2 regions of the Paenibacillus sp. XP01 genome follow, and region 2 is predicted to be linked to the other one. Evidence: predicted binding sites of a transcription regulator. Region 2 holds the regulator's gene; the other holds the start of a gene.
What was found. Region 2 encodes NrdR, which represses ribonucleotide reductase genes. Its sites were predicted from a motif close to AACACNATATATNGTGTT; they were not measured.
Positions count from the first base shown of each region.

Region 1: a site for NrdR is predicted at 5,883-5,900, ahead of SNR34_RS29090 (anaerobic ribonucleoside triphosphate reductase). Genes of this name have one in related genera too.

Region 1 covers NZ_CP139481.1:6,457,679-6,465,421, reverse strand. The annotation lists gene SNR34_RS29100 (glycoside hydrolase family 3 C-terminal domain-containing protein) at 305-3,124, shown strand; gene nrdG (anaerobic ribonucleoside-triphosphate reductase activating protein) at 3,336-3,845, opposite strand; gene SNR34_RS29090 (anaerobic ribonucleoside triphosphate reductase) at 3,842-5,803, opposite strand; gene SNR34_RS29085 (aldo/keto reductase family protein) at 6,117-7,055, shown strand; gene SNR34_RS29080 (GGDEF domain-containing protein) at 7,156-7,743, opposite strand, start outside.
Region 2 covers NZ_CP139481.1:2,052,331-2,060,073, reverse strand. The annotation lists gene SNR34_RS09555 (helix-turn-helix domain-containing protein) at 1-1,068, opposite strand, end outside; gene SNR34_RS09550 (SDR family NAD(P)-dependent oxidoreductase) at 1,331-2,050, opposite strand; gene SNR34_RS09545 (hypothetical protein) at 2,550-2,960, shown strand; gene SNR34_RS09540 (hypothetical protein) at 3,173-3,649, shown strand; tRNA gene SNR34_RS09535 (tRNA-Ala) at 3,946-4,018, opposite strand; gene nrdR (transcriptional regulator NrdR) at 4,232-4,699, opposite strand; gene SNR34_RS09525 (alpha/beta-type small acid-soluble spore protein) at 4,813-5,031, shown strand; gene SNR34_RS09520 (lytic transglycosylase domain-containing protein) at 5,131-5,694, opposite strand; gene coaE (dephospho-CoA kinase) at 5,691-6,287, opposite strand; gene SNR34_RS09510 (MntP/YtaF family protein) at 6,297-7,076, opposite strand; gene mutM (DNA-formamidopyrimidine glycosylase) at 7,222-7,743, opposite strand, start outside.

The DNA.
Region 1 (7,743 bases), 2.5 Mb from region 2:
ATTCATGATTGCCATTCGATTTAGGAAAAAAACGATCAAAGCGGATATCCTGTGGGTAATGTTCACATTTTCCTGGAGTCGCCCCCTGTTTTTTTTAACGAACATGTTTTATGATAGGAATACCGAAACCGTTTTAGTAAATAGGTTCTTATAAAGCTGGGAAGACGATATCCCTTGTAAATAGGGGGTATTCTCCATTTTTATAAACCAAAAAAACAGAGTGGTAACAGCTTCATTGGAGATTGTTAATGTATTCGCTATCATGGCTTGATTAACTATGGCTATTTAAAAGGAGATTTCCGATATGACCAACCAGACCAAATATCCTTTCCAGGATACGACGCTTGAACTGGATGTACGGGTTAAAGACCTGGTATCCCGTCTCACCGACGACGAGAAAATCGAATCCATGCTGCAGTATCAGCCTGCCGTCGAACGCCTCGGCATCGCTGCGTACAAACATGGGACAGAAGCGGCCCACGGCTTGGCATGGCTCGGCGAAGCGACTTCCTTCCCGCAGCCGGTAGGCTTGGCCTGCACATGGGATACCGACCTGATGAAAGAGATCGGTTCGGTGATCGGCGATGAGGCACGCGTATTTTACAAACGCAACCCGGCGGTAAACGGCTTGACGCTGTGGGCGCCTACCGTCGACATGGAACGCGATCCGCGCTGGGGACGCAACGAAGAAGCTTACGGCGAAGACCCTGAACTGACGGCGGAACTGACGACAGCGTTAGTCAAAGGGATTCAGGGCGACCACCCGAAGTATTATAAAGCGGTTGCCACGCTGAAGCATTTTTTGGCCAACAACAATGAGGTGGATCGCGGCAGCGGTTCCTCCAGCATTGATCCGCGCAATATGCGCGAATATTACTTGAAAGCATTTGAGAAGCCGTTCAAGGAGGGCGGCGCACAGTCGATGATGACGGCGTACAACTCCATTAACGGCACGCCGGCGCTGCTCCATCCGTTCGTGAACGAGATCGTCAAAGGCGAATGGGGCATGGACGGTTTTATCGTCAGTGATGCAGGGGACGTTATGGGCATCAAGAACGATCATAAATACTATGATTCCCACACACCGGGTACGGTGGAGTCCGTAAAGGCAGGCATCGACAGCATTACCGATGATGCGGATTTGTCCAAACAAGCGCTGCGCGAAGGGCTTGAGCAAGGTTTGCTGACTATGGAAGATATCGACCGTGCGTTGTTCAACACGTTCCGCGTTCGTTTCCGCCTGGGCGAGTTCGATCCGGCCGAAGGCAATCCGTACGCTTCCATCGGCGAAGAAGCCATGATGACCGAGCAAGCCAAAGCATTGACGCTCAGAGCGGCAAGAGAACAAGTGGTATTGCTCAAAAACGATAACGGCACGCTGCCGCTGGACAAAACCAAGTCCGGCAAGGTTGCCGTCATCGGACAGCTTGGCGGAACGGTTTACCGCGACTGGTATGCAGGAACGATGCCTTACAGCGTATCCCCGCTTGAAGCCATCCAGGGCAAAATCGGCATCGACAACGTTACGTACAAAGACGGGGACGACCGGATCACGCTGACATCGACTGCAAACGGCAAGGCCGTAGGATTGGCAGACGGGGAAAAAACGCCTGTCATCGCTTCCGGCCAAGCGGAAACGTTCAAGCTTACCGATTGGGGCTTTGGCAGCTATACGCTGCAGGCGGAGAGCAACGGCAAATACCTCACCACGGACGAAGAGACAGTAACCGCTTCTGCGGACGAAGTTTACGGCTGGTTCGTCAAAGAGGTATTCCATCTGTTGCCTCAAGAGGATGGCAGCGTTGGCCTCACGACATGGAACGGCAAAACGGTCACTGCGCCGAACGGCGGCCAGGATGCCTTCGCCGTGTCGGAAGAAATCAAGACGTTTGGTGCGGAACAAACGTTTAAGAAAGAGATCGTCGTGAACGGTTTGGAGGAAGCGGTCGCCGCCGCGAAAGAAGCCGAAACGGCTATCGTGTTCGTGGGCAACAATCCGCTCGTGAACGGCAAGGAAGAGATTGATCGTCCCGGCCTGGATCTTGCAGAATCCCAGCAGCGCCTTGTCGAGGCTGTACATGCGGCAAATCCAAACACCATCGTGATCATTGTGGGCAGTTATCCGTTCACTTCGAACTGGGTACAGGAGAACATTCCAGCGGTGCTGTACACATCCCATGCCGGACAGGAGTTGGGCAACGCCGTCGCTGACGTGCTGTATGGCGACTATGCGCCGGCAGGCCGCCTGAACATGACGTGGGTGAAATCCGCCGACCAACTGACCGACATCAAAGATTACGATATCATCCAATCCGGAAGAACGTACCAGTATTTCGAGGGAGACGTGTTGTATCCGTTCGGTCATGGTTTGACGTATGCTCCGTTTAAATACAGTAACCTGGCGCTGAGCCCGGCAAGTGCGGGAACGGAAGAGAACGTAACCGTTACGGTGGACGTGACGAATACCGGGTCCGTGGCGAGCGACGAAGTGGTGCAGCTGTATGTTCGTGCCGGACAATCGCGCGTGAAACGCCCGCTCAAAACGCTCAAAGGCTTCCGTCGTCTTCATATCGAAGCTGGAGCTACCGTGAAAGTCAGCTTCACGCTGCCTGTTCAGGAACTTGCCATTTGGGATGTAACCCGGGACCGTTATGTAGTAGAGGCGGGGACTTACTCCATTATGGTAGGTAAATCCTCATCCGATATTCAGCTGGTTGCCGATCTGAGCGTGGATGGAGAAACGATTCCTCCGCGCAACCTGGCTGCAGCAACCCGTGCGGAAAATTACGATGCATATGCCGGCGTGGATCTCGATGAAAGCAAGGAAGGCGGCACTGCCGTACGTGTTACGGGCGAGCAGGGATGGATTGCCTTCAAAGATGCCGATCTGGGCAGCGGTGCGGCCGCATTCGAAGCACGCGTATCGGCAGAGCTGGACCATGCGGCAATCGAAGTTCGTCTGGATGCTCCGGACGGCCCGCTTGCCGGACGCGCGGAGGCTTCCAAGGGCGGAGCGCAGCAATGGTCTACCTTGAAGGCAGAGCTTCAAGGAGCTTCCGGCCAACGCGATGTATACATTGTGCTGTCCGCCGGTGTGCGGATCAGTTATTTCGAAATCCGATAACCGAATTTTTAGTTATTCATCATCAAGGCGTCATATGCCGAGGCAAAAAGGCAGCAGCTCCTGCAGTCAGGGGCTCTGCCTTTTTGCCGTCCTTACCGTTCCTCCGGCGTAACCAGTCTTTTGCCCAAAATGTTTCAGCTGTCGGGGTTGGTTTCGTTCAGGGCGGATCAATGGTGCTATGCCAATGCAATAATTAAACAAAAAAACACCGTTACAATGCATCCGTCTGCATTATAACGATGTGATTGCTGGCCAAGGTGGCTTTTACGTCAATGATCCGTTGATTTCGGCTGCCGCGGTAAGGCAGCGAAATGTCCCGTTCTGCGGCCAGATAAGGGCCGTCGATGATCGCATCGCACAGCCGGGCAAGCTCGGCTCTTGCCGGGTCGGCGATCAGTTCATCGTAGACGAATCCGGTATACGCCCACACGCTAAGGTCCGGCCTGACAGTACGAAGCTCACGTACCCATGCGCTGCATTCCGCTGCGGAGAAAAAAGGATCGCCGCCGCATAACGTAACTCCTTCCAGCAGCGGATGGTCCGCGATTTCCTGCAAAATCTGCCGCTGCCGCTCTGCCGTAAAAGGCTCTCCTGCCCGAAAGCTCCACGAGTCCGGGCTGAAGCAGCCCGGGCAGGCATGGCGGCATCCGCTGATGAACAGTACGGCCCTTAGACCCGGTCCCTCATTGACCGATTCGGGGATATAGCCGAACAGGTTCATTTATGCTTCACCCGATCCCGGACCTCGGCCTGCTTCGCGGCATTGAAGCGCACTTTATAGTCCCCGGTCAGGTAACCGGTCACCCGGCGCAAGCGCTGGATATGTACCTGATCCTCATGGGCCTGGCAGCCTGGGCAAACTGCGCCGATGACCCCCTCATAACCGCATCCTGTGCAGCGGTCAATCGGGTGGTTGATGGAGAAGTAGCCGATATCCTGGGCAAGGGCAAATTGCACGATGCGTTGAAACGCGGTCGTGTTGGCACGTACATTGCCGTCCAACTCGATATAGGAGATCGCTCCGGCATTGCATAACGCATGGAACGGAGCCTCCAGTTCGATTTTGCGATAGGCCGGCAACGCGTGGTAGACCGGAACGTGGAACGAGTTGGTGTAGTATTCGCGATCGTTGATGCCTTCGATCAGGCCATAGTTGGCCCGGTCGATTTTGGTGAATTTGCCGGAAAGGCCCTCCGCAGGTGTTGCGAACAACGTAATATTCAGGTTATGGGCGTCGCTCATGCGATCACAGAACTCCCGCATCGTGCGGATGACGTTCAGCGCTTCCTGGTGGATGCTCGGGTCCTGTCCATGATGGCGGCCATACATCGCCGTCATGCATTCCGCAAGCCCGATGAAACCGACGGACAACGTACCGTGCTTCAGCAGGTCGGCCACCGGTTCATCCGGCGCAAGGCGTTCGCCGCCTTCCCATACGCCTTCCCGCATCATGAAGTCCGACGCTTTGGCGGGCTGGCCGGTCTGAATGCGGTAACGGTGCAGCAGCCCGCGAACCGCATTGCGCATAACGGAGTCGAGCGCCTCATAGAATCCGCTGCGGTCGGCGACGGCCCGAGTGCCCTGGCAAATGCCGAAGCGAATGCCCAATTTAACGAGATTGATCGTATTAAAGGACAGGTTGCCTTTGCCGCTCTGGCGGTTGCGCCCGAAACGATCGGCCAGCGTGCGCGTCCGGCAGCCCATGGTTGCAATGATCGTATCGGGGTCCTCCGGCCGGTAATACGGCAAGTTGAAGGAGGCATCGACATTGACGAAATTGGGATACATCCGCCGTGACGAGCAGGTGATCGCGAGCCGGAACAGATCGTAATTCGGCTCTCCTTCGGCCTGGTTGATGCCTTGCTTGCACTGGAAAATATGCTGCGGGAACACAGGCGTCTCGCCGTTCCCCAGCCCGCGGATGGTCGCTTCCAGCAGCGACCGGGAAACGAGGCGGCCCTCGGCGGACGTGCACAGCCCGTAGTTGAGCGACGTGAACGGAATCTGCCCGCCGGCCCGGCTGCTCATCGTGTTCAGATTGTGGATCAGCGACTCGGCGGCCTGTCCCGTCTCCTGCTCCGTTTCTTCGCAGGCGAACGCATAGGCTTTCGGGCAGGCGCGCTGTGCCTGCTCGCTATCCAGATGCAGCTGCTCGTCCCCGATCGCGGCCTGTTCCCCGAACAGCCGCTGTCCTTTGCGGTAATGCTTGCGGAAGGAGCGCTGTACGTAAGGCGCCAGGTCCCAGTCGATTTTGTTGGCCGAGACGCCGCCGTATTGGCTGTTTTGCTGGGACTGGAAAATGATCGCAACCAGCGCCATGGCCGACATGATCGTTTGCGGAGTACGCACCGAGCCGTTGCCCGTGTTGAAACCGGAAGCGAGCAGCCGGTCAAACGGAATGAATATGCAGTTCGTCGTTCCAAGCGCGTATTGGTCCAGATCGTGCACGTACAGATCGCCGTTCTCCACCGCTTCGGACAGCTCCCGGGGCAGTACGTGGCGCATGGCATGCCATTTCGCCGTTTCCGAACCGAGCCTGCTCATTTTTCCGCTGAAGGAATCGCCATTGAGGTTGGCATTTTCCCGAAGTGTATCCGCATCCTCCGCACCGATGATTCGCCGCCCGAGATCGGACAGCAGGTCCGGGGACGGCGGGGCAACGCGTTCAAGCGTACTCATATCAAAATTCCTCCCATAATCCATTGATCTATAAAGTTATGTCGTTGAATACTAGATATAGATGAACATTACCTATTTATAAACTATATATAGGCTTTTTGGGTGTGAGGATGATCACACTGTCTCGCCCTCGGGAGCCGTATTCCCCATCGCTGCACGGATAAAAAAATTTCGAATTTGAAGATGGATGCCGCCCAGGGACATGATCCTATTGGGTTCATGGACAACTTTGGACTGTTTATTTGCGCAATGTGCGGTAAAATGGAAAGGGAACTTTATCCATAACCTATTGCATGAGGAGGATGTAGAATCAATGGAATATCGCAGACTGGGCAAAAGCGGACTTAAAGTAAGCGAGATCAGCCTTGGCAGCTGGCTGACATATGGCGGGTATGTGGAACGCGAGAACGCGGTTCGCTCCATTGAAACCGCATTCGATGAGGGCATTAACTTTTTCGATACAGCGAATGTGTATGAGCGCGGAGCGGCAGAGGAGCTGCTTGGACAGACGCTAAAAGCACGTCCACGCGATTCATACGTTCTGGCCACCAAGGTGTTCGGCAAAATGGGCGACGGCCCCAATGACCAGGGCTTGTCCCGGAAGCACATCATGGAGCAGTGCGAGGCCAGCCTGAGACGGTTAGGAACTGAATATGTAGATATATATTATTGCCACCGCTATCACGAGGAGACGCCGATCGAAGAAACGCTGCGTGCACTCGATGATCTCGTGCGTCATGGCAAAGTGCTGTACGTGGGCGTCAGCCAGTGGACGGCAGCGCAGATGGAGGCCGCGCTGGGCACGGCAGATCGTTTGCTGCTGGATCATATCGTTGTGAACCAACCCGTATACAACATGTTTGATCGTTACATTGAGAAAGAGATCATTCCGCTCGGCGAGCGCAAAGGCATCGGACAAGTAGTATATTCGCCGTTGGCTCAAGGCTTGCTGACGGGCAAATACACATCCGTATCCGACATTCCGGAGAACAGCCGGGCTGCGAAACTGGGTTGGGACGAAGGCAAAATCAATGCCGACAAGATCGCCAAAGTGAATCGGCTCATCGAGGTTGCGAACAAACTGGAGATCAAAGTGGGGCAGCTGGCCTTGGCCTGGATTTTGCGCCAAAGTAACGTGTCCAGCGCGCTCGTGGGAGCAAGCCGTCCTGAACAGGTCAAAGAAAACGCGGCAGCTTCAGGCATCAAACTGGACGCGGAAATCATCGGCGAAATTGAACGCATTTTGGCCTGATTTGCGCATAAAGGCGTGATCGGCCTCTAAACGATCGAAAAAGGGATACCCCGAGCGCCAGTCTCGGGGTATCCCTTCATATTTGTTTCAGTCGGGCGGGTCAGCACTCGCCGGTTTGCAGTTCGATCGGCTTCGGAATGGAGCATACTCTGTTCCGGCCGGTATTTTTGGCCTCATACAATGCACGGTCCGCGTGTTCGAAGAGGTCGTTGTCATCGTATTCGTCGCAATGATCCGGAAAGACGGCAACGCCTATGGACACGGTGAGGCGAACGGTGCTGCCGTCAGGCAGGGCGAATACGTATTTTTCGACGGCATGCCTGATGCGCTCTGCAATGGCCATGGCCTGATGTGCATTGCAGTCTATCAACAATACGGCGAATTCCTCGCCGCCGTTTCGTGAAACGAGGTCGGTCGGCCTCGCCTGGTTCAGGAGCAATTGCCCGATTTGCTTCAATACGGCGTCCCCTGAACTATGGCCGTAGCTGTCGTTTATTTTTTTGAAACGGTCGATGTCGATGGCGAGAAGCGAGAGATATTGGTTATGCTGCCTGGCTTGCTGAAGCTGGAGTTCCAGCGATTTTTCGAACTGCCTGCGGTTGCCCAGGTTGGTCAGATGGTCCGTGGAGGCCCGCCGTTCCAATTGGAACAGCAGTTCATTCGATTTATTGATAAATTCCGCGATGAC
Region 2 (7,743 bases):
AGTCAAACCGGTCTCCTGCAGATGTTGCTTTGCAGCAATGATCAAATCGACGTTTTCCTCCTGCAAAGCAGCTTTTATTTGCTCGGGAGGGGTGTCCATATGAATAAATCGCACGGTTTGCGGAGTCAGCAGACCATCTGCCCTTACGTATTCGCTGCTTTCCGAAATAACGATGGATGGCTCCACGCCAAGCAAAAACAGGTGGCTTGCATATGGCGCAAACCATACTGCAGCCCGTTGAACGTTTCGGGATCGACTATAGGATGAGGGACTTTCTCCCGTCTGGTGTTTGAAACGGCGGCTGAGATAGAATTCGTCCTTGTAGCCTACCTTTAACGCAATGTCCCTTAGGGATAACGTGCTGCCAATGATCAATTCTTTGGCCCGATGCACGCGCAGCTTGGATAAATATTCGTTCGGAGAGAATCCGGTCATCTGCTTGAACAAAATGGAGTAATGTGAACGGCTGACCCCGGCCATCTCGGACAAAAGCTCTGTCGTAATTTTTTCGTTGAAATGGCCTTCCATATAGGCCAAGCTTCGTTCCATCGAGGGCAGATCGGAAAAAGAATCCCCGCTTTCCATACGTTCCAGCAATGCTAGCAAGACCTGGTGAAATACGATCTGATTGCGCATATGCCGGGTCTCGCTTTCGGGCAAGCGATGTATAAACAGTTCTTCCAGCCGGGCCGCAATCGCCGGTGCGTCGATGAAATACTCCACGTTTTTGGCTGAACCAATCATGCTCACCCGGCTCATGGAGCCCTCATGGGTCGCGCATGCCTGCGCTTGCGTGCTGATCGTCAACATATATATGTGCAATGGCTGTCCAGGCCCGGCCGTCACGACCGCCTTGGTGCCTGGCGGAAGCAAAACAGACGTGCCCTGCGACAATTCATAGGTTTCTTGTTCCCGTTGCAGCGAACCCGCGCCGCTGTTTACCGCCAGCAGCACGGGAACATATTCATGAATGGTATGGAGCGGCCGATTGGAAGTGAAGTATAGGGATTGAATGCCTTCCATCACAAAATTGGGAAAGTATGATCCCGACCACTCAGAGTTTTTCATTGAGGGTTTCCTCCGTATCGTTAATGACAGTAAGTGTATGATTTAAGGATTAGTCCGTTCATTTGGCTCTGCCCGAGCGGGAATATCCCGTTTGGCAGAGCCGTAATCTATTTTATCATTCGAACCTTGGGACGAATACATCATTTTCGCTTTGCGGCTTCGGCGCAAGTATATGGGCTAACGGGTCGAATGGCAAAAAAACACGCTGCAGGGAGCGTGTTTAAGTTGATGTCTTTGGCGCGGATCGCGTAACTTCAGTCCGTCATGCATTCAAATCCGTGATCGCCGGAACATGGATTTCCTTTACACAAGCTGCGCTGGAGAGACTGACAATACATTTAACGATGGATACGATGTCCTGAACCGGAATACGGGTTCCCCCATACAGGGCAATTGCCTTGTCCGCCCCTTCCTCATAAGGGACTGCGGCAGCCAATTCTCCCGGATTGATGCAGGTTACCGCAATGCCATCTTTGCGAACATGTTCTCTTAGAGCATTGGCGATGCCGCGCAGTCCGAATTTGGAGGCCACAAACGATACTTGTGCATTATTCGTATGCTCCAATCCGGCGGTAGATCCGATCAGAATAATTTTTCCCGCCCCCGACATGCGAACGTTCGGCAATAACGCCTGAATGGCAGTGATGGTCGTGGTGATATTCACATGAACGATGTTGGCGATGTCTGCCGGGTCATCCTTCTCGAAGTCGTAATGCTCCTCGAATCCTGCCTTCTCCCAAATGCCCACGTTATATATCAGAACATCGATCGGTTCAGATGCCAAAGCATCCGTTATTTTCCGTGCTGCATCCGGCCGCGCCAGATCCGCTTCGATCCATGTCCGTTTGACGCCATCGTTCAGTGCCAAGCTGCCCGGCTTGCTCCGGGACACGATCCATACTTGATCCCCCTGCTCCGGCAGCCCTTTGACGAATGCATCGCCCAATCCCTTGCTGGCGCCAAAAATGATATAATTTTTCATCTATTTCTCCTTTTAATGAAAGTGATATGTTTGATTTCTAATCTATTATAACTGGATGGATTTCCCGAACAAAGAAAGATCGTTTCTCGTTACCCTTGGATTCGGTACTGAAACGATCTTGGGGACGGATGCTTAACCTTTCTTCCTGGCCCCAGGCTGTCGTTTGACTTTACTACACGCTGTTGGTTTAACCACCTCTCCTTTTCGTTTGAGTGCAACCTTCGTATCCCTTTAACCGTCTAATAAAGCGCAATAATCAATCACACTAGACCACTGCGAGCGCAGTACCATCTTCCGATCGCTGTTTATCCCAGATTTTTCGAATCCCCTTTTTGAAGGGGAAAATCCGGTGAACAGACTATGCTTCCGATGAAGCTTTCTTTCAGAAAGCTTTTAAGCGAACGCTACGCTTCTTCAGATTGGTTCTGCCTCTCCGTTAACGTGTGGATGTTTTTTCAGTTTATGTAATAAGTACCTTTGGGGAAGGAGAGAAAGGGAAATGAAATCGATATTGTCTGTTTTCATTTTGGTTCTTATGGTTACAGGTTGCAGTGGCAAAGGTGATCATGCTAACCAATCAAAAGAACCGCAAGATGCACTGAAGACATCTGAGGCTATTGTTCTTGCAAAACAGGAGTCAAAGGGACAAAAGAAAATTCTTCTTGCGTTGGACACAAAAAATCCCGAGTTACAGTCAAACCTAGAAGAAATTACGGGTCAGACCGTCCAAGAGATTTTAAAGGCGAATAAATATAACTTAGAATGGCTGGATCTAAAAAACATCTCACCGGGAAAAGATGATTTTAATGCCCTGAAGATCGGGGCGAAAATCAATTTTGTTGCTGATAAAGAGCATCTGGATACGATTCCTCCAACATCTTTTGCCAAAGAAATAAATATAACAGAATAAAAAAATGGTTAGTGTATGACCACGACCATGAAATCAAACAAATTTCTACATAGCAAAAACCCGCCAAACACTCGGAAATCCTTGTGTTTAGCGGGTTCTTTTGGTATGGAGCCTAGGAGGGCGAACCTGACTTATACAATTAAGTATCCCGAACCTAGGCAAGCGCTGATACATACAGTGTGTAAAAAATACGCTTCAGGAGGTTTTTTACAATGTATTACCATCAACGTTACTGGATTCGTTTTGGATATCGGCAAGAACCAATGGACTTACCAATTAACGGGAAAGTGTCGATACTTTTCAGTGAAACAAATCAATACGTCATTGCAGAGCCAGGCGCAAACAATGTCAACAAACTTATTGCATTTCAACCCAACTCCGATGGATTGGCAGAATTTGAAATGCGACAATTAGGAGGAAATGACAGCAGACTCTTCAATTTGTACTCACCTAGCATGCAACGTTATGTTTCAATAAAGTATGGGTGGTTGACAGCAAGCGAAGCAGGCGCTGGTCCAACTGAAGAATTCACACTTCATACTGAAACATTAGATGGAACTAGCTGGAATGTCATCTTTTCACCAGTTCAACAACACTATATTGGTGTTGATATGAGTAGTCAAAACTACTTACGAGGCTATTTTCCATGTCTTGGTTCTTGGCAACGATTTATCATAGAACCAAAATAGCACCGGAGAAGAATTTTCCTTCCTATTTACCTACTATAAATTCGAATCACAGACATTGGCCCACCACTATTCAACGTACTACAGACATAAAATACTCATTTACTCAATCAAAGGTTGATTCTACGAGAAATATTGTATACACACGCAATTGAAAAATTGAACCGTGATGCAAATCACAATTGCAAGTTAAACACAACCTGTCCCCAACTGAGAAAAAATGTAGAATGACTCATTTTAATATCACAGAAAAAAAGAAAAACCCTTATATACAAAGGGTTTCAACAGTTCAATATGTATGGAGCCTAGGGGGATCGAACCCCTGACCTCATCGCTGCCAGCGATGCGCTCTCCCAGCTGAGCTAAGGCCCCAGGATATGTATTTATTCCTCATCGCCATATCGTTTGCTTCAGGCGACTTCTATATCATATAAAATTCAGCCCATGTTGTCAACATCTTTTTAAAAATTAATTCATTTCAATCCATACCTAACCCTAAAGTGATCGGAGAAGAACAACCTTTATGCACAACGTGTAACGATAACTCTGGACTGCTCTTCTCCCTCAACCCTTCACTTTAAGCCTTCAATCTTCCATGTCCTCGTTGGACAGCAGCGATTTCAGTTCTTTCATGAACATGTTGATGTCTTTGAACTGGCGATACACCGAGGCGAATCGAACGTAGGCCACCTCGTCCACCGGAAACAGCTGTTCCATCAGCAATTCGCCGATCTGGCGGCTTTCCACTTCGGCGTCCGCCGTATTGCGCAGCGATTTCTCCACTTCGGAAACCATCATTTCCAACGTTTCGACGGAAACCGGACGTTTCTCGCAGGCACGGATCAAACCGCGCAAAATTTTGTCCCGGCTGAATTCCTCCCGGCTTCCGTCCTTCTTAATCACGATGAGCGGAGTCTCCTCCACCATTTCAAACGTAGTAAACCTTCGGCTGCACTGCTCGCATTCGCGGCGGCGCCGAATCGACTTGGATTCGTTGGCCGGCCTTGAGTCCAGCACTTTAGTGCCCAAGTAGCCGCAATAAGGACATTTCAAATCAGATCACTTCCCATGTTTTTCTTTTGGAACAAATTCCCTATAGACATTCGTAATGAAAATCGAAGCTTGGACACATAATACTTTTACCAACCGCGAGGAGGTGAACAGCAATGGCCCAAAGCAATGGTAACTCCAATAATCTGGTGGTAACTAGAGCTTCCGCAGCTCTCGAGCAAATGAAATACGAAGTTGCTCAAGAACTCGGAATTAGCATCCCACAGGACGGATACCAAGGTAACATGACTTCTTACGAGAACGGTTCGATCGGTGGTTACATCACGAAGCGTCTGGTAACAATTGCAGAACAGCAATTGGCAGGTCAATACTAATATCCGTTCGGGAATACGTAATACAGAGGAGCACGGAGTGGTCGGCAGCATGCCGGCCACTCTGTTTTTCTTGCTCTTTTCATCCGGATTCTGTCTCTTTTAGAACGTATCATAGATATCTACATATTGATTATAATAATAAATAACGCGTTGTACATAGTGCCGGGTTTCTCCAAAAGGAATATCCTTGATCGACTCCAACGTTCCGTCCCATACGCCGTTCTTAAGCCACTCGTTGACCTTGCCCGGACCTGCGTTATATGCAGCGATCATCGCGATGGGATTGCCATCGAATTGCTCGGACAAATTTTTCAAGTACCACGTTCCCAGCTGGATGTTCCTGTCCGGCTCATGCTTCAGCTCGTCCAGCGAGGTATGCGGAATTTTGGCCTGTTCCATGATCCAGTTCGCCGTATCGGGCATGAGCTGCATCAAACCGATGGCGCCTTTTCTGGATTCCTTGCTTGTTTTGAAATTCGTTTCCACCCGGATAATCGAAGCGATCAGAAACGGGTCCACTTCATAACTCTGCGATTGCGCCCGAATTTCGTTTTTGTATTGGATCGGATAAAACCATGCCATCCAGTTCGTATTCAGGAACAACACGAGCACAAATGACACAAACAGCAGCAGCAGCACTCTCTTTTTGCGCAGCAGCTTCATGACAGACCCTTACGATGCCAGAACGCTGCCAACTGCTTTTCCGTCTCAAGCCATGAACCGCTATTGTCAATGACGATATCTGCGCGCCGCTTTTTCAGTTCGATATCCATTTGCGCCCCAAGGCGTGCATCAGCCTGCTCTGACGTCAATCCATCCCGAATCATCAGTCTTTCCTTTTGCACGGAACGGGGGACATATACAACCATAACTTCGTCAAACCCATTCTCCAATCCCGATTCGTACAATAAAGGAATATCCGATACCACAAGCTTGTCCGGATATTCTGTCCGATATGCGACGGCACGCTCCCGCATCTCCTGACGGATTGCCGGGTGCGTGATCGCTTCCAGCGCTTTTCGCTCTTCGGGGTTCCCGAAAACGATGCTGCCCAGTTTTTTGCGATCCAACGTACCGTCTTCATGCAATATGGCTTGTCCAAACCGCTGCACGGTGGCAGCCAAAACCGGATGCCCGGGCAGCATAACCTCCCGGGCAATCACGTCTGCGTCAATGATCAACGCCCCCTTGCTTGCAAGAAAGGCGGAAACACTGCTTTTTCCGGTTGCGATCCCGCCGGTTAAGCCCATATTCATCGTTTCACCTCACAACAGCTTCATTATTCCCATAGCCACCAACAAAATGGCAGGCAGCACCGACAAACGTTGCATCCAGCGCAGGTCGGCAAAGCGCAATCCCACCTTCATCCCGAGCGAAAGAAACGCCCCGCTGAACAGCGCAATCACCAATGCGGTCCAGAACGTCGGAAACCCCAGCAAAGCAGCCCCGAGTCCGGCACCAAAAGCATCCAGTGACAACGCTATGCCGAGCCACATCGCTTCTTGGGCAGATATGCTGCCCGAATTGTCGATATCCGCCTTGGAGGGACTGCGCAAAATCTGGATCACCACGCCCAGCTTGCGCAGTTCCAACGTAAACACCATGCGTTCCAATGATCCGCCTGAAGCCGATTGCTCCAGTTCCAGTGCCATGACCTGACTTTGCCTTCTGGTCACCTGTTCTTCTCCACCATAAATCTCCGTTCCATATCCCGAAGACGCCCTCATCCCTTCCTGTTCAAGGGAAGTGTTGGCTTCGGCCGAATCTTTGCTCTTCTTTCGTACAAGCTGAAGGAGCGACCAGCCGCCAATGCCGATCAGAATGACCGCGCCGACAACGGAAGCCACGTCCGGAGACACAAAACGGGATAATAGCACGCCGACCTGCATCGATACGGCAATGACCAATCCCGAACACAACGAAATGACGGCAATGGATAAGAGCGGGATCTTGGTCCTGCGCAATCCATATGTAATTCCGACTCCAAAACCATCCAGACTCACCGCGAAGGCCAGCACGAACAACGAAATAAAATGAGGCAGCACCCCGGATTCCTCCCCTGTGCGGATCACATCCACCTACCCGGAAGTAGGTATTCGCCCGCTTATTTCTGCCATATCAGTATATGGAGAGAGGAGTCCATGGGTGCTACGATGGGATGATTTCATTGATCCTGCCGCTTGGCTCAGCTTATTCTGACGGCTGGCATGTCGGACAATAATGCGTGCCCCTGCCGCCGACCACGCTTTTTTCAATCAAGGTGCCGCACACGGTACACGGCTCGGACTTGCGACCGTAAATCTTCAACTGATGCTGAAACATTCCCATCTCGCCTTGTCCGTTGACGTACGATTTGATGGAGGAACCGCCTGCATCGACGGCATCCTGCAGCGTCACCACAATCGCTTCATGCAATCTGGCGAGCTGGGCTTCGCTCAATGTCCTGGCAATCGTTTCGGGATGGATGCCCGCCCGGAACAAGGCCTCGTCCACATAAATATTCCCGATGCCCACGACATATGCCTGATTTAGCAGAACGGCCTTGATCTTCGTTGTCCGTTTGCCAACGGCTTCCCGGAACGCATCCAACGTAAACGCCGGATCGAGCGGTTCGAGCCCCAGCTTCAGCAGCGGTTTCGATACAAGCTCTTCGCCTGCTTTAAACAGGTGCATCGTACCGAACTGGCGCACGTCCTTGTAGCGCAATTCCGT